Linked DNA regions of Arenibacter algicola. The protein of the gene in region 1 interacts with the protein of each later gene in a pairwise test. Links are inferred from orthologs where the notes say so. Each region holds a gene or a part of one and is shown in the gene's direction. Other genes may lie near its edges.

Region 1 (12,624 bases):
CGCATAAGGGCAGCTACGGCCATTCCTTAATAGTTGGTGGAAGTTATGGGAAGATCGGGGCCGTTGTTTTGGCTGCAAAAGGAAGTATGTTGGCAGGAAGCGGATTGGTTACGGCCTATGTCCCAAAGTGTGGGTATTTGCCATTGCAGACGGCATTGCCGGAAGCCATGGTACTCACGGATAATGAAGAAGTGGAAATTTCCAAAATAGATTTTGATATGCTGCCCAGCGTGATCGGTATTGGTGTTGGAATGGGAACAACCGCAACTACAGTTAAGGCTTTTTCTGATTTTCTCAAGGGGAATAAACTGCCATTGGTCATAGACGCCGACGGATTGAACATACTTTCCAAAAATCAGGACTTGTTCAAAGTAGTGCCTCCGCAAACCGTATTAACTCCGCACCCAAAGGAGTTGGAGCGTATAATTGGGAAATGGGCGGATGATTTTGACAAGTTGAAAAAAGCAAAGGAGTTCTCTGAAAAATACGATTGCATTTTAGTTATAAAAGGGGCAAATACCATTACTGTTTATAGGGATATGGGCTATGTTAACACCACGGGAAATCCAGGCATGGCCACTGGGGGGAGCGGGGATGTGTTAACAGGGATAATCACGGGCTTGATCGCTCAGGGTTATTCTGCATTAAATGCTGCTATTTTTGGGGTATACATCCATGGGAAAGCCGCAGATATTGCGGTAGAGAAATGTGGCTTTCAGGCCTTGATAGCCAGTGGGATATTGGATAATATTGGCAAGGCGTATTTGGATCTTTTTCAAGTTTCTGAACCTGATGCTGCCACTGGTGAAAGTGAGCAATAGAAGGTATGTTTTTGCCAAATATGACAATACCATACCTTTATTATGCTATTCTGCGTTGGATATTCTTACACGTCTTTTTACCCACATTAGGGCATTGTCCTGATCAATGAAGAATTTCATAGGTTTCTTGTAAAATAGTCTCTCGATATTAAAATTGTGCATGTCTATTTCTTTAATTGAAACTACTGCAAAAGCCTTAATATTCTCTATTTCCCTAATTTGATTGTATACCATTGGATCTATGGCATACGAGTTCTTTCTTAAACTTATGTAACCGAAGTTTTTATTTCTGAAATGAATTTCCATAATACCAATTATTTGAAATACTCTTTCTTTGGTTATGGTGCTTCCTTCATCAAAAATAGAAACCATGTAATCGTCAAATACCTGTACTTTTCCAATGTCCAGTTGATATTCTCGTACGATAATAGTCTTCTTGGGTCGTCCGACTTTCATTCTCCGTATTTTATATAGTGTGTCTGCAGCGAATGTAGAATTAAGTACAACTATTATAAAAATTATTAGATTAAAGACACTTTAATCGTTTATGTGGAGAGGAAATGGGCTTACTGTGTTTTATTTCTTACAAACCTGGGGGAATAAATAAAAAAAGGAGTAGCGTTTTGCTACTCCTTTTTTGTGTTAATTATAGATATCCAATTTAGGTTTTGGACGACTTTTCTGCTTTTTTGATCTTAATGGTGAGCTCTTCCTTGGCCTCGTCAAGATCCATATGAATAGTATCGCCTTCCTCCAATTTGGAATTTACGATTTCTTCCGCCAGAGCATCCTCAATATATTTTTGAATTGCTCTTTTAAGTGGCCTGGCACCGTATTGTTTGTCAAAGCCTTTTTCGGCAATATAATCCTTGGCCTTATCTGTTAGCTGCAAATCATATCCAATATCCTTGATCCTGAGGTATAGTTTCTTCAGCTCAATATCGATTATCCTGTGGATATCTTCACGTTCCAGAGCGTTAAATACAACAACGTCGTCTATTCTGTTTAAGAATTCCGGAGCAAAGGCCTTCTTTAGGGCGTTTTCGATAACACTTTTTTGATGGGTGTCTGCCTGTGCCTTTTTTGCGGAAGTTCCAAAACCAACTCCTTGGCCAAAATCCTTTAACTGTCTTGCTCCAATGTTGGAGGTCATTATGATGATCGTATTTCTGAAATCGATCTTTCTACCAAGACTATCCGTTAAATAACCATCATCCAGCACTTGTAGAAGCATATTGAATACATCTGGATGTGCCTTTTCAATTTCGTCCAACAGAATAACGGAATAGGGCTTACGGCGTACCTTTTCGGTCAACTGTCCGCCTTCTTCGTATCCGACATATCCTGGAGGTGCACCAACAAGTCTTGATATGGCAAATTTCTCCATATATTCACTCATATCCACTCTGATCAAGGCGTCCTCTGAATCGAATAACTCCTTGGCCAGTATTTTGGCAAGTTGTGTTTTACCTACCCCTGTCTGCCCTAAAAAGATGAAGGAACCAATAGGTTTGTTCGGATCTTTTAGACCGGCCCGGTTACGTTGGATTGCTTTGGCAACTTTGGCAACTGCTTCGTCCTGACCAATTACATTGCTCTTGATCAGTTTTGGCAATTCGGCCAGTTTGTTGCTTTCTGTTTGTGCAATCCTGTTTACGGGAATACCGCTCATCATGGAGACCACGTCCGCAACATTGTCTTCAGTAACTGTTTCTTTGTGGAGCTTACTGTCTTCCTCCCATCGTTCTTGGGCAATGGCCAAATCTTTCTCTATTCGTTTTTCATCGTCCCTTAGTTTGGCGGCTTCCTCGTATTTCTGTTTTTTAACGACCGTATTTTTTAGTTCACGAACGTCTTCCAACTGTTTTTCCAGTTCCAAAATTTGTTTTGGAACATCCATATTAACGATATGAACTCGAGAACCTGCCTCGTCCAGGGCATCAATGGCCTTGTCCGGTAAATATCTGTCCGTCATATACCTGTTGGTAAGTTTTACACAGGCAATTATGGCCTCATCGGTGTATATAACGTTATGGTGATCCTCGTATTTGCCTTTGATATTTTTTAAGATCTCAATGGTCTCGGTTACAGTGGTAGGCTCTACGATTACCTTTTGAAACCGTCTTTCCAGAGCGCCATCTTTTTCTATATATTGTCTGTACTCGTCCAAAGTAGTGGCTCCTATACATTGAATTTCACCTCTGGCCAGTGCTGGCTTAAACATATTGGAAGCATCCAAACTGCCTGTGGCGCCACCGGCCCCAACTATAGTGTGGATCTCATCTATGAACAGGATAACATCGTCGTTTTTTTCCAGTTCGTTCATAACCGCCTTCATTCGCTCTTCAAACTGGCCACGGTATTTGGTACCGGCTACCAAAGAAGCCAAATCCAGAGTCACTACCCTTTTATTGTAAAGGATTCTGGAAACTTTCTTGTTGATTATCCTCAGGGCTAGGCCTTCGGCAATGGCACTTTTACCAACACCGGGCTCTCCTATCAGCAGAGGATTGTTCTTTTTTCTTCTGCTAAGAATTTGGGAAACCCTTTCAATTTCCTTTTCACGGCCCACTACGGGATCCAATTTGTTTTCTTCTGCCATTTTGGTCAGGTCGCGACCAAAATTGTCCAATACGGGGGTTTTCGATTTTTTGCTTCCCTTTTGCCCGGTACCGGAAGTGCCAAAAGTGCCTTCCTTTTCCTCACTGGGCTCATCGGAATCACTGGGAAAAGATTCCGAGGTAGGAGAGTCTATATAATCATCATCACTTGTTATCATTGATTTAAACTGGTCTTTTACTCCGTCATAGTCCACTTTTAATTTATGTAATAATTTTGTCGTAGGGTCGTTTTCATTACGTAAAATACATAGTAATAAATGGGCCGTATTGATAGAGGAGCTTTGAAATAATTTAGCTTCCAAAAATGTTGTTTTCAGTGCACGCTCCGCCTGTCTGGTCAGATGCAGGTTCTTTTTGTCCTTTTGTGCAGCGCCAGCATTTGGATTGGCGGGACTTAATATCTCCACTTTTCTTCTCAAGTGATCCAAGTCTACGTCCAATGCGTCTAAAATGCTTATTGCTTTTCCATTACCGTCCCGCAGTAATCCCAGCATTAAATGCTCGGTTCCAATGAAGTCGTGGCCTAGTCTTAAGGCCTCTTCCTTACTGTAAGCAATAACATCTTTTACTCTAGGGGAAAAATTGTCGTCCATAAAATATCCTTTCAACTTTAAAAATAGTAAATCTATATCAATCTATGGCAAATACTATACCTAATATTCGTTAAAGGTGGTCGATTTGACGAAATAAGCCATTATTTGCAAAAAAATTAACAATCAAATAGATATGCCAACCTCATATTTGAAGTGTTAATAAATTCTTCACAAAAGTATGTCCTAAGTACTTGTATAGTATCGATTTTACGTATATTGTCCTGCTTTTTTAACTAAAAATAAATAGAAGATTTTAAATGGCAGAAGGAGAAAAATTAATTCCGATTAACATTGAAGATGAAATGAAATCTGCCTACATTGATTACTCAATGTCGGTCATTGTGTCACGTGCCCTGCCAGATGTTAGGGATGGTTTAAAGCCAGTGCATAGAAGGGTTTTGTTCGGAATGCATGAGTTAGGTGTTAGATCTAATAGTGCCCATAAAAAATCCGCGCGTATTGTCGGGGAAGTATTAGGTAAGTATCATCCACACGGGGATACTTCTGTTTATGATTCCATGGTGCGTATGGCTCAGGAGTGGAGTTTAAGGTATATGTTGGTCGATGGCCAGGGAAACTTTGGTTCCGTTGATGGTGACAGTCCTGCAGCTATGCGTTATACGGAGGCCCGTATGCGTAAAATTGCGGATGATATGTTGGCCGATATAGATAAGGATACGGTGGATCATCAATTGAATTTTGATGATTCCTTGCAAGAGCCAACGGTACTCCCTACCAGAATACCTAATTTATTGATCAATGGTGCCTCGGGTATTGCAGTAGGTATGGCGACCAATATGCCACCCCACAACCTTTCCGAAGTAGTTGACGGTACCGTAGCCTATATTGACAATAACGATATTGAGATCGATGAGCTTATTACCCATATCAAAGCGCCGGATTTTCCAACAGGTGGTATAATTTATGGCTATGATGGGGTTAAGGAGGCCTTTCATACAGGACGTGGTCGTGTGGTAATGAGGGCGAAAGCCAATTTTGAGGAAGTTCAGGGACGGGAGAGTATTGTAGTGACTGAAATTCCATATCAGATCAACAAGGCGGACATGATCAAGAAGACTGCCGATCTTGTCAATGAAAAAAAGATAGAAGGTATTTCTACCATTAGGGACGAATCGGATAGGAACGGTATGCGTATCGTATATATCCTTAAAAGGGATGCTATTCCAAATATCGTTCTAAATACGTTGTACAAATATACTTCGTTACAGTCCTCTTTTAGTGTTAATAACATTGCACTGGTAAAGGGAAGACCGCAATTGTTGAATGTTAAGGAGATGATCCACTATTTTGTGGAGCACCGCCATGAGGTAGTAGTAAGGCGTACAGAGTTTGAGCTTAAGAAGGCGGAAGACAGGGCGCACATCTTAGAAGGACTTATTATAGCCTCGGATAATATAGACGAGGTAATTGCTATCATAAGAGCTTCTTCCAATGCTGATGAGGCCAGGGAAAAGCTTATGGAGCGCTTTAAGCTTAGTGAAATCCAGGCAAAGGCCATTGTTGAAATGCGTTTACGCCAATTGACAGGTCTGGAGCAGGATAAATTAAGGTCGGAATACGAGGAGATAATATTGACCATTGCCGATTTAAAGGATATTCTTGCCAAGAAAGAGCGTAGGATGCAGATCATTAAGGATGAGCTCTTGGAGGTTAAGGACAAGTATGGAGATAACCGTCGTTCCGAAATAAATTTTGCCGGTGGTGACTTAAGTATGGAGGATATGATTCCTGATGAGCAAGTGGTAATTACCATTTCCCACGCCGGTTATATTAAAAGAACACCCCTTTCAGAATATAAGACCCAAAACAGGGGTGGTGTTGGTCAAAAAGCATCTTCCACCAGAAATGAAGATTTCTTGGAACACCTTTTCGTGGGTACTAACCACCAATATATGTTGTTCTTTACCCAAAAGGGTAAATGTTTCTGGATGCGGGTCTATGAAATTCCGGAGGGAACCAAAACTTCCAAAGGCCGTGCTATCCAAAACTTGATCAATATTGAGAACGATGATATGGTGAAAGCCTTCATATGTACACAGGATTTGAAGGATGAGGAATATGTAAACAGTCATTATGTTATTATGGCCACGAAAAAGGGTATCGTTAAAAAGACCTCTTTGGAGCAATACTCAAGGCCAAGACAGAATGGTATCAATGCAATAAGCGTCCGTGAGGACGATGAACTTTTGGAAGCTAAACTCACTACAGGTGCCAGTCAGATATTCCTGGGATTAAAGTCCGGTAAGGCCATTAGGTTCGAGGAGGTAAAGACGAGACCTATGGGTAGAAATGCCTCCGGTGTTCGTGGAATTACCTTGGCACATGATAACGATGAGGTAATAGGAATGGTGGCCGTACATAATTTTGAAGAGGAAATATTGGTAGTGTCGGAGAATGGGTACGGAAAACGTTCCAGTATTGAAGACTATAGAATCACCAACAGAGGAGGTAAAGGGGTGAAGACCATTTCCATTACCGACAAAACAGGTGGATTGGTAGCTATTAAAAATGTTTCGGACTCAGATGATTTAATGATTATCAATAAATCGGGCATCGCGATTAGGATGAGTGTTGAGGATTTAAGGGTAATGGGTAGGGCAACACAGGGTGTTCGACTCATTAATATTAAAGGCAACGATTCCATTGCGGCTGTGGCTAAAGTGATGAAGGACGAAGATGAAATAGATGACATTGCAGACCTAGAGGTAGATGCCAAAGAAGAAGATGGCACGGCTCTTGATAATGATAATGCGGAAACCAAAGAATAACATTTAAACACGAATAAACACTAATAAGTAAATTTAATTTGAAATGAAAACAAATATTTTAATACTCTCGACTATGTTTTTTTCGGTAGTCGGAATTGCTCAAAAGGATGAGATCAAAACGGCTGATAAAGCGTTAAAGTCGGGCGATGCCATGGCTGCGAAAACAGCATTGGATGGTGCATCTTCACTAATTGCCAGTGCAGATGAAAAAATGCAGGCCCAATATTACTTTTTGAGGGGAACTGCTTATGCCGAACTGGCCAAAAAAGGCACCGCCGGTGCTTTTGATGAAGCTATTTCTTCCTTTAAAAAAGTAAGTGAAGTAGAGGAGAAGAGTGGTAAGGCCAAGTACGGATCGGATGCCAAGGAAAAACTTTCTGGCATGACTGCCGACCTTATTAATTCTGCTGTAGAAGATAACAACAATAAAAACTACGAGGAAGCGGCCGGTAAACTCTATATGGGTTACCAATTAAGCCCACAGGATACTGTTTATCTTTATTATGCGGCCAGTAGTGCTGTAAATGGAGGGCATTATGAGAAGGCGCTAAAATATTACAACGAGTTAAAAGATTTGGGTTATGATGGAGGCGGAATGGTCTACAAGGCTACCAACGTGTCTACTGGTGAAGTAGAAGAGATGGAGAAAACCCAAAGAGAGCTAATGGTTAAATCTGGTGCCTATAAGGATCCAGTGGACGAGAAGACTCCTTCAAAAACTACGGAAATTGTTAAGAATATTGCCTTGATTTATACACAATTGGGTCAAGATGACAATGCCTTGGAGGCCTATAAGGATGCTAGGGCAAAAGACCCAAAAGATGTGAACTTGATCCTGAACGAGGCCAACCTTTACTATAAGATGGGCGATAAGGAGAAATTTAAGGCTTTAATGGCAGAAGCTTCTGAAGTTGCTCCTGATAACCCGGATTTGTTCTACAATGTTGGTGTCATCAATATGGAACAAGGGTTAATTGAAGACGCAAGGAAAGCTTATAAAAGGGCAATCGAAATTAATCCAGGATATGTGAATGCGCAATTGAACCTGTCTACCACGTATGTCAATGAAGGAAATGGCCTGATAGATGAAATGAATTCACTTGGAAATTCCAAAAAAGATATCGCTAGATATGATGAGTTAAAGGAGAAAAAGGATAGCTTGTTCCGTGATGGGGCTATAATCTTGGAGGATGCACTAAAATTGAACCCGGACAATCAAAGTATACTTTCACAATTAAAGAATATTTATGGTGCTTTGGGAGATAATGAAAACTTCTTACGCCTTAAAAAGCTTACCGGAGAGTAATAAATAACACTTTTCAAGAATATTTTAAAGGGCTATCGCAAAACGATGGCCCTTTTTTATATGATTTTTTTGATTACCCTTAGTTTATGGGTATAGGTATTTGTTTCGGTATTGAAAATTCCCGTATGGTCAATTCGGTCTATTCTGACCTTACCAAAGGAATGGATAACATAGTTGTTCTCCATGATAATTCCTACGTGGTCTATAGTGCCTTCGTTATTGTCGAAAAAGGCCAGATCTCCCGGTTCACTTTCTTCAATAAAACTTAAAGCCTCCCCTTGGGTAGATTGCTGTTGGGCTCCCCTGAGTAAACGATAGCCGTTTGTTTTATAGGTCATTTGGGTAAATCCCGGACCATCAATGCCAAAAGTGGTTTTTCCTCCCCATAGATAAGGTGCGTTTAAATAGAGGAGAGCTTTGTTTACGAGTTGGTCTTTATCTTGTTTTCCGATTGTGAACGAGCCATCGAATTTGTGATTTAGAGGACAATTTTGTGGTATACAAGATCCTAGCACAATAGGAAGCAGTACATTGTTCTCTGTTTCTATAAATGAAATAAGTTCGGAAGATACTTTTGTTGATTCCAGACTTTCCAATTCTTTAAATAGGTCTTCGTCTATAAGGGTGAATTGCTGATTGCTGACCCAGCCTTCAAAATTATCGAAAGCGTTGCGGATCTTGCTCCATTTTTTTCTTTGATCCAATACCTTAAAATGTTCCCCGTACAAAAGCTGGGAAACCATTTCGCTGGTGTCGTCTGCAACGGAACGTATTGGGACAATACTAAGGTGGCAAATACCGTATTGCATGGGCTTGCTTTACAAGAACTTATTAATTTCTTTCTATAATTATTGCAGAAGCGCCACCGCCACCATTACAAATGGCCGCTGCTCCTATTTTAGCTTTGTTTTGATCCAGTACGTTGAGTAATGTAATAATGATCCTTGCCCCTGAACAACCTAGGGGGTGACCCAAAGAAACGGCTCCTCCATTCACATTTACATTTTTATCGGTAAGGCCAAGTATTTTCATATTGGCCAGGCCAACTACCGAAAAGGCTTCATTAAATTCAAAATAATCAACTTCTTCCATGCCGATGCCGGCTTTGGACAAGGCTTTTGGAAGGGCTTTTGCCGGCGCTGTTGTGAACCACTTTGGTTCTTGGGCCGCATCGGCATAGCTTTTTATAGTAGCCAAAGGCTTTAATCCCAGCTCTTTCGCTTTTTCACTGCTCATTAGTACCAAGGCCGCTGCACCATCGTTGATGGTGGAGGCGTTCGCAGCCGTTACCGTGCCGTCCTTGGAAAACGCAGGGCGTAATCCGGGAATCTTATCCAGTTTAACATTTTTAAATTCTTCGTCTTCAGTTACCAAAATTGGTTCGCCCCTTCTTTGCGGAACTTCAACGGGTACTACTTCATTGGTAAATTTTCCACCTGCCCAGGCATCCGCAGATCTTTGGTAGGATTGAATTGCAAAATTATCTTGGTCTTCCCTGCTAAATTTATATTCAATAGCGCAGGCGTCCGCACATGTTCCCATGGCTTGCTGGTCATAGGCATCCACAAGTCCATCTTTTTGCATGCCATCGATCAATGTGCTGGGCCCAAATTTATGTCCACTTCTTAAGTGGATGTAATGGGGTATTAGGCTCATGTTTTCCATACCCCCCGCAACAACAATACTGTTGTCTCCCAATGCTATGGACTGGGCGGCCATCATCACCGATTTCATTCCCGAGGCACATACTTTGTTGATTGTAGTACAGGGTACTGTATTGGGTATGCCGGCATAGATGGCGGCTTGTCTAGCTGGTGCCTGACCGGCTCCTGCCTGCACAACGTTTCCCATTAGAACTTCCTCTACTTGGGAAGGATCCAATTTTATTTTGCTTAATGCGCCTTTAATGGCGATAGCGCCAAGTTCTGGTGCCGTAATGGTGGACAATGCTCCCATAAAGCTTCCTATTGGTGTTCTAACAGCGGAAACGATCACAACATCTTTCATCAAGTTCATTTTTATTATCTGCGAATTTAAGAAATTAATGCGCAATGAGGTGTGCAACGCTAGAATATTCCAAGTTATTTCTGAATCTGCAACTGCTTTTGGGGATTGGTAATAGATGAAATAAAGCCTACGCCTGTTGGTTAAATTTTATAAGTAGGTTTCAAAAGTGGTGTTATTTGGGTAAAGTATCATTTTAAGTTTATATTTTTCTATTTTTGACTATATATACTTACCGTATGCGCACTTTTTTGGACAGCCTTTATAAAAATCACTCCCTGGTTTATAAGTATTTTTTATATTTCTCGGCTGTTTTCTTTATTGTATTCTTTTTTCCACGTGGCGGAAAGTTTAAATACGAATACCAAAAGGGCAAGCCATGGCAATACAATAATTTTTATGCTCCATTTGATTTTTCCATAAATAAGGGCGAGGAAGAAATTATAAAGGAAAAGGAGAAAATAGAAAGCAATCATATAGACTACTATTATTATGACTCCGGTATTGTGGCCGAAGTAGACAGCACAATTGGCAGGGAGCTGGGTAAGGCTTTTAATTCCTCCAGTTTTAACCAGAATGAACTTGAAAGGATCAAAGATGTTGCCAATGACGTTTTGGCGGATCTATATGCGAATGGTATTCTGTCCAAAATAGAGCGGAGGAGCACTAGCAATAGTCTTTACTTGGTTAAGAATAATGAAGCCACTAAACTAAATTTTGATGATGTATATAGTCTATCTGAGGTAGAGGGCGTTGTTAGGAAAAAACTTGCCCAAGGCAATTTATCGGCTTATGAGCCTTCTTTTCAGGAAGTGTTCTTCAATTTTATAAAACCCAATGTTAGTTTTGACGCTGATCTGTCCAATAAGGAGTTGGAGTCCGAATATTCGAAGATTTCCTATACTTTGGGAAATGTGGACGAGGGCAAGCTTATTATTGCCAAAGGGGAAGTTGTGGAGCAGGAGGACGTTAGGGTGTTGGATTCGTTGAAAAGTGAATTTGAGTCGGAATTATGGGAAGAAAATAACCAATATTTTATACTGTTCGGCTATACCGTATTGGTGGCAATGGTATTAATGATGTTCTTCCTTTTTCTTAAAAAATATCGTCTGGAAATCTTTAAAGACAATACAAAGGTCACCTTTATAATAGTTAATATTCTTATCATGGTATTTTTGACCACTATGGTGGTCAAATATGATGTAGAGTATGTTTTTGTGGTTCCATTGTGCATTTTGCCCTTGGTCCTCAAGACATTTTTTGATGCAAGGATGGGCCTCTTTGTTCATGTTCTTACCGTATTAATTTTGGGTTTTGTAGTGCCCAACAGTTTTGAGTATATATTTCTCCAAACTTTGGCCGGTATTGTTACCATCTTGTCTGTATCCGAACTTTATAAAAGGGCTAATTTATTTATATCGGTAGGTCAAATAACACTGATTTATATTATTGGTTATTTTGCTTTTCATATGATCCATGAGGGTAATCTGGAAGATATACACTGGATGGCTTTTGGGTATTTTTTCTTGAATGGAATGATTACACTGTTCGTTCAGCCATTAATTTATATTCATGAGAAAATATTTGGTTTGGTGTCCGATGTTTCCTTATTGGAGTTGTCCGATACCAATTCCAAATTATTGAAGGAGTTGTCCAATAAAGCTCCTGGAACCTTTCATCATTCCCTTCAGGTAGCCAATTTGGCTGAAGCTGCGGCCAATGAAATTGGGGCCAATGCCATGCTGGTGAGGGTAGGGGCGTTGTACCATGATATTGGTAAAATGAACAACCCTACCTATTTTACGGAAAACCAGGTTACAAATGTTAACCCTCACGATGACTTGGAGCCTAGGGATGCTGCGGCCATAATTATTAACCATGTCATTGAAGGCATAGAAATAGCAAGGAAGAATAAAGTTCCAGATCGTGTAATAGATTTTATACGGACCCATCATGGAACTTCACTGGTCTTTTATTTTTACAAAAAGCAGGAGGCTATGGAAGGAGAGGTAAATGAAGAGGATTTTAGATATCCCGGACCGATTCCTTTTTCAAAGGAAACCGCCATTTTAATGATGGCAGATTCTGTGGAAGCTGCTTCCAAGAGTCTAAAGAACCCCACTTTTTTGATAATCGATGAATTTGTTGAAAGAATTATTGAAGGTCAAATCAAGGCTGACCAGTTTTTAAATGCCAATATAACTTTCAAGGAAATAGAAGCGATAAAGAAGATTTTGAAACAGAAATTGGTCAATATTTACCATTTAAGGGTAGAATATCCGGAGTAGTGGGTTTCTAGAATTGTTTGAAGCTTAATGAGATAAGTTAAATAAATGGCTGATTCGAAAGAACAAGTAAAAAAAAATCGAAAAATTGTTGCGTTCTTATGAATGAAAAAGTACATTTGCAACCGCATTTTTAATGCGTGAGCTTTAAAATTATTGGAGAGGTGCCGGAGTGGTAACGGAGCAGATTGCTAATCTGTCGACG
Region 2 (12,400 bases), 260 kb from region 1 along the record:
TTGCAGGTGCCGGATTCCTATTATCAAAAGTATAGAGACATAGACCCTTCTGCAGGGTTTGGTAAGGACGGAAAGCCATTTTCAAAAATGAGCGAAAAGGATAAGGAAGATGCCAGAAAGGTATATGCCATGGTAAATAATATTGATGACAATCTCGGCAAACTCTTCAAAAAATTGGATGCCTTAGGATTATCGGAAAACACCCTTGTAATTTTTATGACCGATAATGGCCCGCAACAGACCAGATATGTAAGTGGTATGAGGGGACTTAAGGGAGATGTTTACAATGGGGGTGTACGAGTCCCATTTTATTTAAAATATCCAGCACTTTCCAAGGGTGACAAAGATGTGGAAACCATGACGGCGCATTTGGATGTCCTGCCTACGCTATCGGCAATTTGCGATGTGGAAATGCCAAAAGATAGGATTATAGATGGCAAAAGTTTAGTTCCCTTAATACAGGGCCAAAAAGTGGAATGGGCCGATCGTTCCCTATTTTTTTATTGGTCGCGCCGCTATCCTGAATTGTATAATAACATGGCCATTCAGAAAGCAGGGTACAAATTGGTAGGAAAAACAGACTATAATGCCACTATTGAAGATTTTGAATTGTTTCAACTTACCAAGGATCCATATGAGCAGCAAAATGTGCTAAAGGAGAACAAAGAATTGGCAATAGACCTTAAAAAGGAGTTGGATGAAATATACGGGGAGTTGATCATTTCTGAAAATCTTGTAAACCCTCCAAAAATTTCGGTGGGCACCCCCTACGAGAACCCGGTAATTTTGAATAGGAATGATGCCGGAGGGGAGCGCGGTATTTGGAATCAAGAGGAGATTTATGGTCATTGGGATACTGAAATTGAAGAGGGTTATTATGATATTACATTTAAGTTTGTTCAACCGGTAGTCGGTAATGGGAAAATGGTTTTGGAAGCCAATACGCTTGTAAGACAAATGGAAAATAAAAAGGGAGATACCGATATAATACAGATGGAGAAAGTTTATTTTCCAAAAATGTCGGGCAAGCTTTTGCCATTTTATGCCGTAGACAATAAGAATGTTTTTCCTTTTTGGATGGAAATGAAAAAAGTGGATTAGGATCCAATTCATTTGTTTCTTATTCATTTTCAAGTAAATAGATAGGTTTTTCAGGGTCGGAATGTTTCCAAAATGGCACATTAAATAATTGTTGAGTGATACCTTTATTAGCGTACATTCGCGCAAAATATTTATGTCCATGGAAAGTAGGGTAAAAGCAGTTGAGGCGTTGTTCGCGGTATTGGATCGGGAGATAGCTACTTTTCAATCCGAGTCGGGTCTTGGTTGTATAGCAGGTTGCGGTAAATGTTGCACCCATCCGGACATAGATGCTTCCCCTTTAGAATTTCTGCCATGGGCTTTTAATCTTTTTTTAAATGGAAAGGCAGAAACTACCTTGGAGGAATTAAAGGTCAGCGATAATTCCATTTGCCATTTATATCGGCCATTGTCCGTTTTGGATAGCAATAGTGGTAGATGTGGTGATTATAAGTTCCGGGGACTAATATGTCGCTTGTTTGGATATGGGGCAAGTAGGGACAAGTTAGGGCAACTGCGTTTGGCCACTTGTAAGATTATAAAGGAAAATCAGGCCGATCTTTATGAGAATTCCAAGGTGGCTATGAAAAACGGACTATACGTGCCTATTTTTACAGACTACTATATGAATCTTAATCAAATAGATTTCAGGATGGGAAATAGTATTCTTCCTATCAATATAGCAATGAAGGCGGCCATTGAGGAAGTGCTTCAGTATTATGCATACCGTCCCTTCCCGGAAGGGCATAAGGTTACTGCCTAGTAACTAGGGAGAACTTTCAAAGAAACTTGGTTATTACTTTTTTAAATCAGTGTATTTTACCCTAAATTCTTGTAAATCGACATCGGATTCATTTTGTGTTTTGTGTTTTTTGCCTAGTTTTGAAATTGGACTGTCCAGATATTTGTTTGGCAGGAGATAAAATGCATATTGTCTGAGAAATCAGTAGACATCTTCAAGCTAAAAAGTAGTTAGGGCTTAAAGGATAATTATAAAGTGATGAGACAACTATTGACTACATTGTTTGTTTTTTGTACCGTACTGAGTGTATTTGCATCACAGCTGGATACCCTAAAAGTTGCGAGTAAGTCTATGGGTAAATCCATTGCCAATCTGGTAATTTTGCCGGATAGTTATACTGCACAAAAAAAAGGATACCCGGTACTTTTTCTTTTACACGGAGCAGGAGGCGACCATACGGATTGGGTAACCAAGGTGGGATCCATAAGAGATTATGCTGACGCATATAACATGATTATAGTCTGTCCGGATGGTAGTAAGACCAGTTGGTATTTTGATAGTCCAGTAGATCCGGACATGCGTTATGAGACCTATGTTGCCAAAGAGTTGGTTCAGGCGGTGGATAAGAAATACAATACTCTGGCCAATAGGGAATCTAGGGCCATTACTGGCTTGAGTATGGGTGGACATGGGGCTTTTTATTTGGCTTTTAAGCACCAGGAGGTGTGGGGTGCTGCAGGAAGTATGAGCGGCGGTCTGGATATCCGACCCTTTCCCGAAAATTGGGACTTGTCCAAGCGACTGGGCGATTATGCGGAAAATAAAGGCCACTGGGAAGATAACACGGTAATCAACATGGTTTATTTGTTGAAAAAGGACAATTTAAAGCTCATTTTTGATTGCGGAGTTAATGACTTCTTCTATGATGCCAATAAAAGAATGCACCAAAAATTGTTGGAAAGAAATATTCCGCACGATTATATAGAACGCCCAGGAAGCCACAATTGGGATTATTGGGCCAATGCCATTCAGTACCAACTATTGTTTTTTGATAGTTTTTTTAAATCCTAAAGTTGGGTTATGCTTCTTGTTGATCTGGCTCAGGAGATCAATTCGTATTTAATACTTTGATAATTAGGCCTTTAAATCTATTTCTTTAAGGTTCTCTATTCTGTTGCGTACCAAGAAGGCATCTATGGTCTCGAAATGTTCTATGACGCGTTTGTCCTTAAATTCGAATACTTTTTGGGACAGTCCTTGCAGAAAATCCCGGTCGTGGGAGACCAATATTAAGGTGCCATCAAAGGCAAGCAGGGCTTCTTTAAGTACATCCTTGGATTTTAGGTCCAAATGGTTGGTAGGCTCATCCAGTATCAGAAGATTTACCGGTTCCAAAAGCAATTTCACCATTGCAAGACGGGTTTTTTCCCCTCCTGAAAGTACACTTACCTTTTTTTCCAGGTCATCACCGCTAAACATAAACCTGCCGAGAATATTTTTGATCTGTGTCCGTACGTCTCCTTCCGCTACTTCATCCACAGTCTGGAAGATGGTTAGTTCAGGATCTAACAAGGAGGCTTGGTTTTGGGCAAAATAACCAACTTTCACATTGTGCCCCAAACTACATTTTCCCTCAACTTCAATTTCGCCCAAAATGGCCTTGATCATTGTAGATTTTCCTTCGCCGTTCCTTCCAACAAAAGAAACCTTTTCGCCACGCGAAATAGAGAGATTGGCATCTTTGAAAACCACATGGTCGCCATAACTTTTGGAAAGCCCTTCAGCAGTAACCGGATAGTCGCCGGAGCGAATGGAAGGAGGGAACCTCAGTTTTAGGGCCGTGGTGTCTATTTCGTCAATTTCTATGATCTGAAGCTTTTCCAACATTCTTTCCCTGGAAGTTACCTGGTTGGTTTTGGAATAGGTACCCTTAAACCGGTCAATAAAGGCTTGATTGTCTGCAATAAACTTTTGCTGTTCCTGATAAGCTTTTATTTGGTGGCTTCGCCTGTCTTCCCTTAACTGAAGGTAGTGGGTGTAGTTGGCCTTGTAATCATAGATCCTGCCCATGGTTACTTCTATGGTTCTGTTGGTAATATTATCTATAAAGGTTTTGTCATGGGAGATTACGACAACTGCCTTGGCTTTGTTCAACAGGAAATCCTCCAGCCAAATAACTGATTCTATATCCACGTGGTTGGTGGGCTCATCCAAAAGGATTAGGTCCGGCTTTTGCAATAATATCTTGGCAAGTTCTATTCTCATTCGCCAACCACCACTGAATTCACTGGTAAGGCGATGAAAATCTTCGCGCTTAAACCCTAGTCCCCTAAGCGCCTTTTCTACCTCTGCCTCGTAATTTATTTCTTCAAGTGCATAGAATTTTTCACCCAGGTCCGAAACTTTTTCAATAATATTCATATAGGCGTCCGATTCATAATCGGTACGGGTTTCCAATTCCTTGTTGAGGCGTTCAATTTCATCCCGCATGCTAAAGATTTCCTTAAAGGCTTTGGAGGCTTCCTCGAAAACGGTACAACTGTCATCGGTCAATAAATGCTGGGGCAAATAGGCAATTACGGCGTCCTTGGGATAGCGAATATGCCCTCGGGTGGCTTTTTGCTCCCCTGCAATTATCTTCATCATGGTAGATTTTCCAGCCCCGTTTTTGCCCATTAGGGCAATCTTATCGTTCTCATTGATAACAAAGGAAACATCACTAAACAAGGTGTCACCACTAAATTCCACCGCTATTGCATCTACAGAAATCATATTCCAAATTTAAGTCTGCAAAACTATGAAAAAGCGGGATACCGATAGCATTTTATTGGAGTATTGAACCCAATGTTTTTTGTAGTTGCGATATGGAAGCTAATGTATAAGTCGGTTTAGCGACGAAACACCTTGTTTTGTTGGTTTTTTTGGTAAAAAAATCTAGATCGCGAATTGCATATGATTTTGTAGTGAAGCGGTATGGATTAATATTCACATATTGCCTTTTTTTTCGGGACCTTTAATAAATGAACATTTTATTTCGGATAACGATTATGTTCTAGTCCTCTTACGGAGTTTCATGAGTCGGTCCTTGTAGTAGGCCTTCAATTCGTCCAAAAAGCTCATTGGGTTTTCGTACTCCGTCAACACTTTGTAAGTATGTCTATTTTTGGCCGCCGCCAGTTCCTCCCGCAGTTTTTTTAGCTCCATTTTTAAATATGTAAGGTCGGGATCTTTTAAGGGCTCTTGTTTTTCGTGCGGCTTAATCAAGGTGTTGCCACTAAAAATATGTGCGTGATAGGCCTTTAGGGCCGGCAAATCTCCAAATCTGTAAATTTCTATAAGCTGGGTCGTGATCTCCGTGGCCAAGTCCAATTTATCGGTTTGCATAGAAAATTTATCGGGATGTACATATAGCATGGCCTCTCGGTACAGTTGCTTCCTTTGTTGTCGTTCCCTTGAATTCTTTTCTGGAATCGGTTTTGGTTGGTCTGAGGTCAGGATTCCGGTCTGGTCATAGTTCTTTCCGCGCTTTTTTTGTGCCAGGCGTTTATCCTTTTTTGCCTTTTTTTGTTGCTTATAGAGCAGTGAAAGTTCTTGTTCCTCAATTAATTCATCTTCGATTTTGGTGCGGAGAAGGTTTTCAAAAACGGATGTTTTTTGAATTGTTTCGTTGATTTCCAATTGCAGCCTATTAATCTCCGCCTGTAGGAGTTTAATTTGGGTAGGGAGTTCACTGGGAAGGTAATTTTCACTCATGGTTCCAGGGCAATGATAATCTTAATTTTAATGGCAATTTAAACAATAAAAACTGTCCAAACGGAGTTCTTATGGTGATGCGCTTTAAAAGGAAGTAAGTAATAAGGTTTTAATTGCATTCCATTGCGCATGATCTTTTATAAATTAAAACAATTCTGATTCAAAAAAAGAGAGATGGGAAATTTTAAAGCTATTGTCAAGTTGGCATTTGTAGTATACACCTTGCTATTGGGGTTTTCTTCCTTTGCTTCCAAAAATGTAGATCGATTAGCCTTTGTGGTAATTAAGACCCCCGCACTTTTTGGGGAAGAAAATTTTCTGGGAAATTGGAAGTATTCTGCAGAAAATGTGCCTTATGAGTATGCCAAGGGGATATTGTTTATATCTAAAAAAGAAGGTGTACTTACAGTTGTGGTTGCTTTACGAGGTAGGGAGAGCAAGGCACAGGACGTTAGGGTGGAAGATAATACTTTGACATTTGACCTTAATTTGGAAGGCCAAATAGTATCCGTGAGTATAAATGCGGAAGGTGATAAGATAAGTGGAAAGGCAAGTTCTCAGGACGGTGTTTTCCAATTAACAGGGGAAAGGCGTTTAGATCCTGAATAGGAATTGATTTTTAATCTTTTTAGGGCTGCTTAGAGTCCCTTAAGTCATAAAAAAAACCGAAGTTTTTAACTTCGGTTTTTTTCTTTTTAAAAATTGTTTCCCCTTAAAAGGTAATTGGTAGGGAAACTCTGGTGTTTCCCCATCCTAAAACCATATGGGTACCATTGTCTACATCTTTATAAGCAATGGAAAAGGCATCCAAAGATTCGGACGCATTGCTCACACCGGCGGGTACACGTAATACATCGGCACTTTCCTGGTAGGAATAGGCCCCCCACTGATTTAAATTTTTGTTCAGTATTATGGTCCATTCCTTATCACCTGGAATGGTAAATAGGGAATAAGTACCAGCGGCAACTGCTTTACCACCTACAGTAGCATCTTTATAAAAAATGATTTCAGCGGCCTCATTCGCTCCAGTTCTCCAAACCTTCCCTGCTGGGGCTAGTTCAGAAATTGAACGTCCTTTTAATTGTGGTCGACTATAAGTTACTCGAACCAATTTTTCCGAAACTTTATAATCAGTAGGGTAGGAGGCAATGTCCGCTGGACTCTTGTCCAATCCACTGAATTTCTGTGCCATAGCTTCAGAGCTAAAGGCCAAAGCAATAACCATAAGTGCAATCGTAAATAAATTTTTCATTTTTTTTAGTTTTAGTGATTGTCAAATTTAAGTAGTATTCCTATTAATTTGAATTAAAAGTCGGTAAATTTTGGTCACCTTACAAAATAGATGGTTGGTGTAAGCGATTTCATTTAAAATATAACAATATGTTAGTATTTATGTATTTATAGTTTTAAATTATAACTAATTTTAAGTTTTATATTTTATAATGTGTATATTAGGTCGATATTTGCTTTAAAATTGACATAAATATTATTGTATGTGTGGAATTGTATGTGCCTTTGATGTAAAAGAGAGTACCGAGGTTTTAAGGCCTCAATTGCTGGAAATGTCCAAGAAAATTAGACATAGAGGGCCAGATTGGAGTGGGATATTTGCCGATGATAAGGCTATTTTGGCTCATGAACGTTTGGCAATCGTTGATCCGGCATCGGGAAAACAACCTTTGTTCAGTCCGGATAAGAAATTGGTTTTGGCCGCTAATGGTGAAATATATAACCATAGGGAATTGCGTAAGCAATTTGCAGGAACCTATGATTTTCAGACCGAGTCTGACTGCGAGGTAATTTTGGCCCTATATCAGAAGAAAGGGGTGGACTTCTTGGATGAAATGAACGGTATTTTTGGTTTTGCCATCTATGACTCTGAAAAGGATGAGTATTTTATAGCAAGGGATCATATGGGGATTATTCCACTATATGTAGGTTGGGATATTAATGGTACTTTTTATGTAGCCTCAGAATTAAAAGCTTTGGAAGGGACCTGTACCAAGATACAGTTGTTTCCTCCAGGTCATTACTTGCATAGCAGCGATGGGGAATTTAAAAGATGGTATTCCCGAGATTGGATGGAATACGATGCGGTAAAGGACAATGAGACTAGTATTCAAGCTGTTAAAGAGGCCTTGGAAGCGGCAGTTCATAGACAATTAATGTCCGATGTACCCTATGGTGTATTGCTTTCGGGTGGATTGGACTCGTCGGTAACTTCTGCCATAGCAAAAAAATATGCCCAGAAGAGAATTGAGTCGGATGACACTACGGATGCCTGGTGGCCGCAATTGCATTCATTTTCAGTAGGATTGGAAGGTTCACCGGATTTGGCAGCGGCACAAAAAGTGGCAAAACATATCGGTACCGTGCACCACGAAATAAAATTCACCATTCAAGAAGGTTTGGATGCTATTAAAGATGTAGTATACAACCTGGAAACATATGATATAACTACGATAAGGGCTTCTACCCCAATGTATTTAATGGCCAGGGTTATAAAATCTATGGGTATTAAAATGGTTTTGTCGGGCGAAGGAGCGGATGAATTATTTGGGGGTTATTTATACTTTCATAAGGCGCCAAATGCGAAGGAATTCCATGAGGAAACAGTTCGTAAATTGGATAAGCTTCACATGTACGATTGTCTAAGGGCCAATAAATCCTTGGCTGCTTGGGGCATAGAGGGAAGGGTTCCATTTTTGGATAAGGAGTTTATGGACGTAGCCATGAGAATCAACCCTAAGGACAAGATGATCAACGGGGAACGCATGGAGAAATGGGTGGTTCGTAAGGCTTTTGAAGATATGTTGCCGGAAAGTGTTGCATGGAGACAAAAGGAACAATTTTCAGATGGAGTTGGTTATAGCTGGATAGATACCTTGAAGGAGGTTGTTAAGAACGAAGTTACGGATGATCAATTGGCAAATGCCAAATACAGATTTCCTTTGCAGACACCTACGTCTAAAGAAGAATTCTATTATCGCTCAATTTTTGAAGAGCATTTTCCATCCGATGCTGCGGCATTATGTGTTCCACAGGAACCTTCAGTGGCATGTAGTACCAGAATTGCCCTGGAATGGGATGAGGCCTTTAAAAACATGAACGATCCGTCCGGTAGGGCTGTATCAAAGGTGCATTCCGATGCTTATGTAAAGTAATGCTGCCGGAGTAGGCATTAAGAATTCAATAGATCAAGTTTATAGTTTATTAGTGTAAGAGGCATCCTGTAGGGGATGCCTCTTTTATTTTTAGGAGGTTATCTTGGTAATTAAATTTGCGAGTTCTGGCCATATCACTATAGAAACTCCAGCCGAATGGGTTAAAGTCCTGTACAGGGTTTATTCGGTATCCATGAAATAACCAAGTTCATGATTGTTTTGGTCTGGAGTGCGAAAAATAAGGAAAGATATTGTGGCAAAAGGCAATTCAATGTAGGGGTATATTTTACGATTTAGTCCATCTGTATTAGCTTGGTTGTTCCGTTACAACTTCTTGTTTATTTGGTAGATCCGCATGCTCGGAATTGGGTATGTAGAGGAGTAAAGAGCGCTCTTTGCCAACTTTTATATCGATTGGTATTTTTCCACAATTTTTGTTGATAACTTAGTGACTTATATTGGGCATCAGCCCTATATTTCATAGGGTATTGCGTATATTTGTAGGATTGCTAAAATTATAATGAAATAAGTATTTATTTATGAGCGAAGAAGCAAATAAAGACGAGCAAAAAAAGAACAATTATTCCGCGGATAGTATCCAGGCCCTTGAGGGTATGGAGCATGTGCGTATGAGGCCTTCCATGTATATTGGTGATGTAGGGGTACGTGGTTTGCATCATTTGGTTTATGAGGTAGTGGATAACTCCATTGATGAGGCAATGGGCGGCCATTGTGATGAGATTAGTGTAACGATAAATGAAGACAATTCCATTACTACCCAGGATAACGGTAGGGGTATCCCTGTAGACCTTCACAAGAAAGAAGGCGTTTCGGCTTTAGAGGTAGTTATGACCAAAATAGGTGCCGGAGGTAAATTTGACAAGGATTCCTACAAGGTATCAGGTGGTTTGCACGGTGTTGGGGTATCCTGTGTCAATGCACTCTCCAAGCACTTGAGAGCTACGGTGCATAGGGATGGAAAAATCTGGGAACAGGAGTACAGTAAGGGTAAAGCACTATATCCTGTGAAAAGTATTGGGGAAACCGATAAAAGGGGGACCATTGTAACTTTTACACCGGATGATACGATATTTACCCAGACTGTGGAATACAGTTATGAGACCTTGGCAAATAGAATGCGTGAGCTTTCATTCTTGAACAAGGGTGTATCCATCACCTTGATGGACAAGCGACAAAAGGATAAGGACAGCGAAAGTGGTTATGTAACCGAGCGCTTTTTTTCCGAAGAGGGACTAAAGGAATTTATCAAGTTCTTGGATGGAAATCGCGAACCTCTTATTCGTAGCGTAATTTCCATGGAAGGGGAGAAGAACGATATTCCTGTAGAAGTGGCCATGGTCTATAATACTTCTTATACAGAGAATCTGCATTCCTATGTCAATAATATCAATACCCATGAAGGCGGTACACATTTGGCCGGATTTAGAAGGGGTCTGACATCTACTTTGAAGAAGTATGCCGATGCATCGGGGATGTTGGAAAAATTAAAATTCGAGGTTCAAGGCGATGATTTTAGGGAAGGTTTAACCGCAATTATCTCTGTAAAGGTTGCGGAACCGCAATTTGAAGGGCAGACCAAAACCAAATTGGGTAACAGGGAAGTATCTGCGGCAGTAAGTCAGGCAGTTTCTGAAATGTTGACCAATTATTTGGAGGAAAATCCAGATGATGCCAAAACCATTGTCCAAAAAGTAATTTTGGCGGCCCAAGCCCGTCATGCGGCTACCAAGGCCCGTGAAATGGTTCAGCGTAAAACCGTGATGAGCATTGGTGGCCTGCCAGGAAAACTATCCGATTGTTCGGAACAGGATCCGGCATTGTGTGAGGTCTTCCTTGTTGAGGGTGATTCTGCGGGAGGTACTGCCAAGCAAGGGCGCGACAGGGCTTTTCAGGCTATTCTTCCATTAAGGGGTAAGATCCTGAACGTGGAGAAAGCTATGACCCATAAGGTCTTTGAAAATGAGGAGATCAAAAATATATATACTGCCTTGGGTGTTACCATTGGTACCGAGGAAGACAGCAAGGCTTTGAACTTGGATAAGTTGCGCTATCACAAAGTAGTGATTATGTGTGATGCGGATGTGGATGGTAGCCATATCGAGACCTTGATATTGACCTTTTTCTTTAGGTATATGCGCGAATTGATCGAGGGAGGTCACGTTTATATAGCAACCCCACCTCTGTATTTGGTAAAGAAAGGGTCTAAGAAAAGATACGCCTGGTCCGATAAGGAGAGGGATGAAATTGCCGAGAGTTTTAACGGTAGCGTGGGTATTCAGAGATATAAAGGTCTTGGGGAGATGAATGCGGAACAATTATGGGATACTACAATGAATCCTGAATTTAGGACCTTAAGGCAGATAACCATAGATAACGCCACAGAGACAGATAGAGTTTTCTCAATGTTGATGGGAGATGAAGTTCCACCTCGTAGGGAGTTTATTGAGAAAAATGCGGTCTATGCCAACATTGATGCATAAAAAATAGGGTTTACACAACAAAAACTCGCACCATTGGTGCGAGTTTTTTAGTTTTAGCAAAAATCTAAGTGTTATGAAATATTTATTTTTAATAGGAATTTTGTTTTTTAGTGTAGCGGGTTATTCGCAATCTAACGTTAATGAGCTATTTGCTGCGGGAATTAATGATGCTGAGAAATTTTCTGATAGTTATTTCGGGCCGGTGTCCGAGGGTGCTATTTATAGTTTGTCCAATGGATGGTACAACTCTGCCGATTCCAAACCCTTGGGGGGTTTTGAGATTTCCATAATTGGCAATATGACTTCTTTTAAAAATAAGGAAGACAAAAAGACTTTCGTTCTAAATACAGCTGATTATGAAAATCTGCAGTTCGTGGATGGAAGCACTTCCAAACCGGTTTCCACTGCTTTGGGAGATCTTGAGGGCATTCGGGTATTTGTAGAAGGTGAAGTAGGGCCTATTACAACCCGGGAGGAATTTGAATTGCCGACCGGACTTGCTTCGGAAAACATAAACTTTATTCCTTCCGCGTTTTTACAGGTAAGTGTAGGCTTGGTCAAGGGCTTGGAAGTGAAGGCCAGGTTTTTGCCTAAAATTAATACAGAGGACGTGGCCGTCGGATTATACGGGGTTGGTCTACAATATGACTTTTCCAAATTGTTGCCTGCAGATAAAATATTGCCCGTAGCACTTTCCGCTGTGGCAGGATATACGCATTTGAATGCTTCTTATGATTTTACGGACAGTAATATTGTAGATGGTAGCGATCAGCAGATAGAGGTGGACATGAATGTTTTAACGGTTCAGGCCGTTGCCTCCACTAAACTTCCCGTAATTAATTTTTATGGGGCTATAGGATATGTTTCAGGAAAATCCACAACAGACGTTTTAGGGACCTACCAGGTACAGTCTGGGCCATTTCAAGAAACCTATGTAGATCCTTTTTCCTTGACCAGAAAGGCCAGCGGGGTCTCGGGAACTTTGGGTGCCAAATTAAAACTTGGCTTCTTTAGGTTGCATGCCGATTATTCTCTGGCAGAATTTAATAACCTAACTGTAGGAGTAAATTTTGGATTTAGATAAATCCAAAATTTACCCTTTATTCCCTTATTGCCAATACGTTGCCTTCCTTATCGGCAAGGATAATCCCATGCTCGGT

What was found.
Region 2: the proteins of gyrA (region 1) and gyrB interact in binary tests that used the Escherichia coli proteins (3 or more experiments, as listed by UniProt). The link is inferred for Arenibacter algicola from one-to-one orthologs.

Annotation. Positions count from the first base shown.
Region 1 is NZ_JPOO01000001.1:1,408,183-1,420,806, forward strand. What follows is about bases 3,918-7,058. They hold gyrA (DNA gyrase subunit A), read left to right. Parts: upstream 3,918-4,292; coding sequence 4,293-6,824; downstream 6,825-7,058. Other genes in these bases: U735_RS0106200 (ATP-dependent Clp protease ATP-binding subunit), read right to left, coding at 3,918-4,035; U735_RS0106210 (tetratricopeptide repeat protein), read left to right, coding at 6,868-7,058. In the rest of the region: U735_RS0106190 (bifunctional ADP-dependent NAD(P)H-hydrate dehydratase/NAD(P)H-hydrate epimerase), read left to right, coding at 1-821; U735_RS0106195 (hypothetical protein), read right to left, coding at 867-1,277; more of U735_RS0106200, read right to left, coding at 1,483-3,917; more of U735_RS0106210, read left to right, coding at 7,059-8,130; U735_RS0106215 (C40 family peptidase), read right to left, coding at 8,187-8,939; U735_RS0106220 (acetyl-CoA C-acyltransferase), read right to left, coding at 8,962-10,137; U735_RS0106225 (HD family phosphohydrolase), read left to right, coding at 10,374-12,422. UniProt on the Escherichia coli protein: A type II topoisomerase that negatively supercoils closed circular double-stranded (ds) DNA in an ATP-dependent manner to maintain chromosomes in an underwound state.
Region 2 is NZ_JPOO01000001.1:1,144,975-1,157,374, forward strand. The notes cover bases 8,843-11,759. They hold gyrB (DNA topoisomerase (ATP-hydrolyzing) subunit B), read left to right. Parts: upstream 8,843-9,278; coding sequence 9,279-11,240; downstream 11,241-11,759. Other genes in these bases: U735_RS0104970 (DUF6588 family protein), read left to right, coding at 11,314-11,759. Also shown: U735_RS0104925 (arylsulfatase), read left to right, coding at 1-1,101; U735_RS0104930 (YkgJ family cysteine cluster protein), read left to right, coding at 1,241-1,843; U735_RS0104935 (alpha/beta hydrolase), read left to right, coding at 2,081-2,893; U735_RS0104940 (ABC-F family ATP-binding cassette domain-containing protein), read right to left, coding at 2,957-4,594; U735_RS0104945 (hypothetical protein), read right to left, coding at 4,868-5,575; U735_RS0104950 (hypothetical protein), read left to right, coding at 5,750-6,184; U735_RS0104955 (DUF2911 domain-containing protein), read right to left, coding at 6,288-6,827; asnB (asparagine synthase B), read left to right, coding at 7,069-8,739; more of U735_RS0104970, read left to right, coding at 11,760-12,324; U735_RS0104975 (hypothetical protein), read right to left, coding at 12,341-12,400. UniProt on the Escherichia coli protein: DNA gyrase negatively supercoils closed circular double-stranded DNA in an ATP-dependent manner to maintain chromosomes in an underwound state.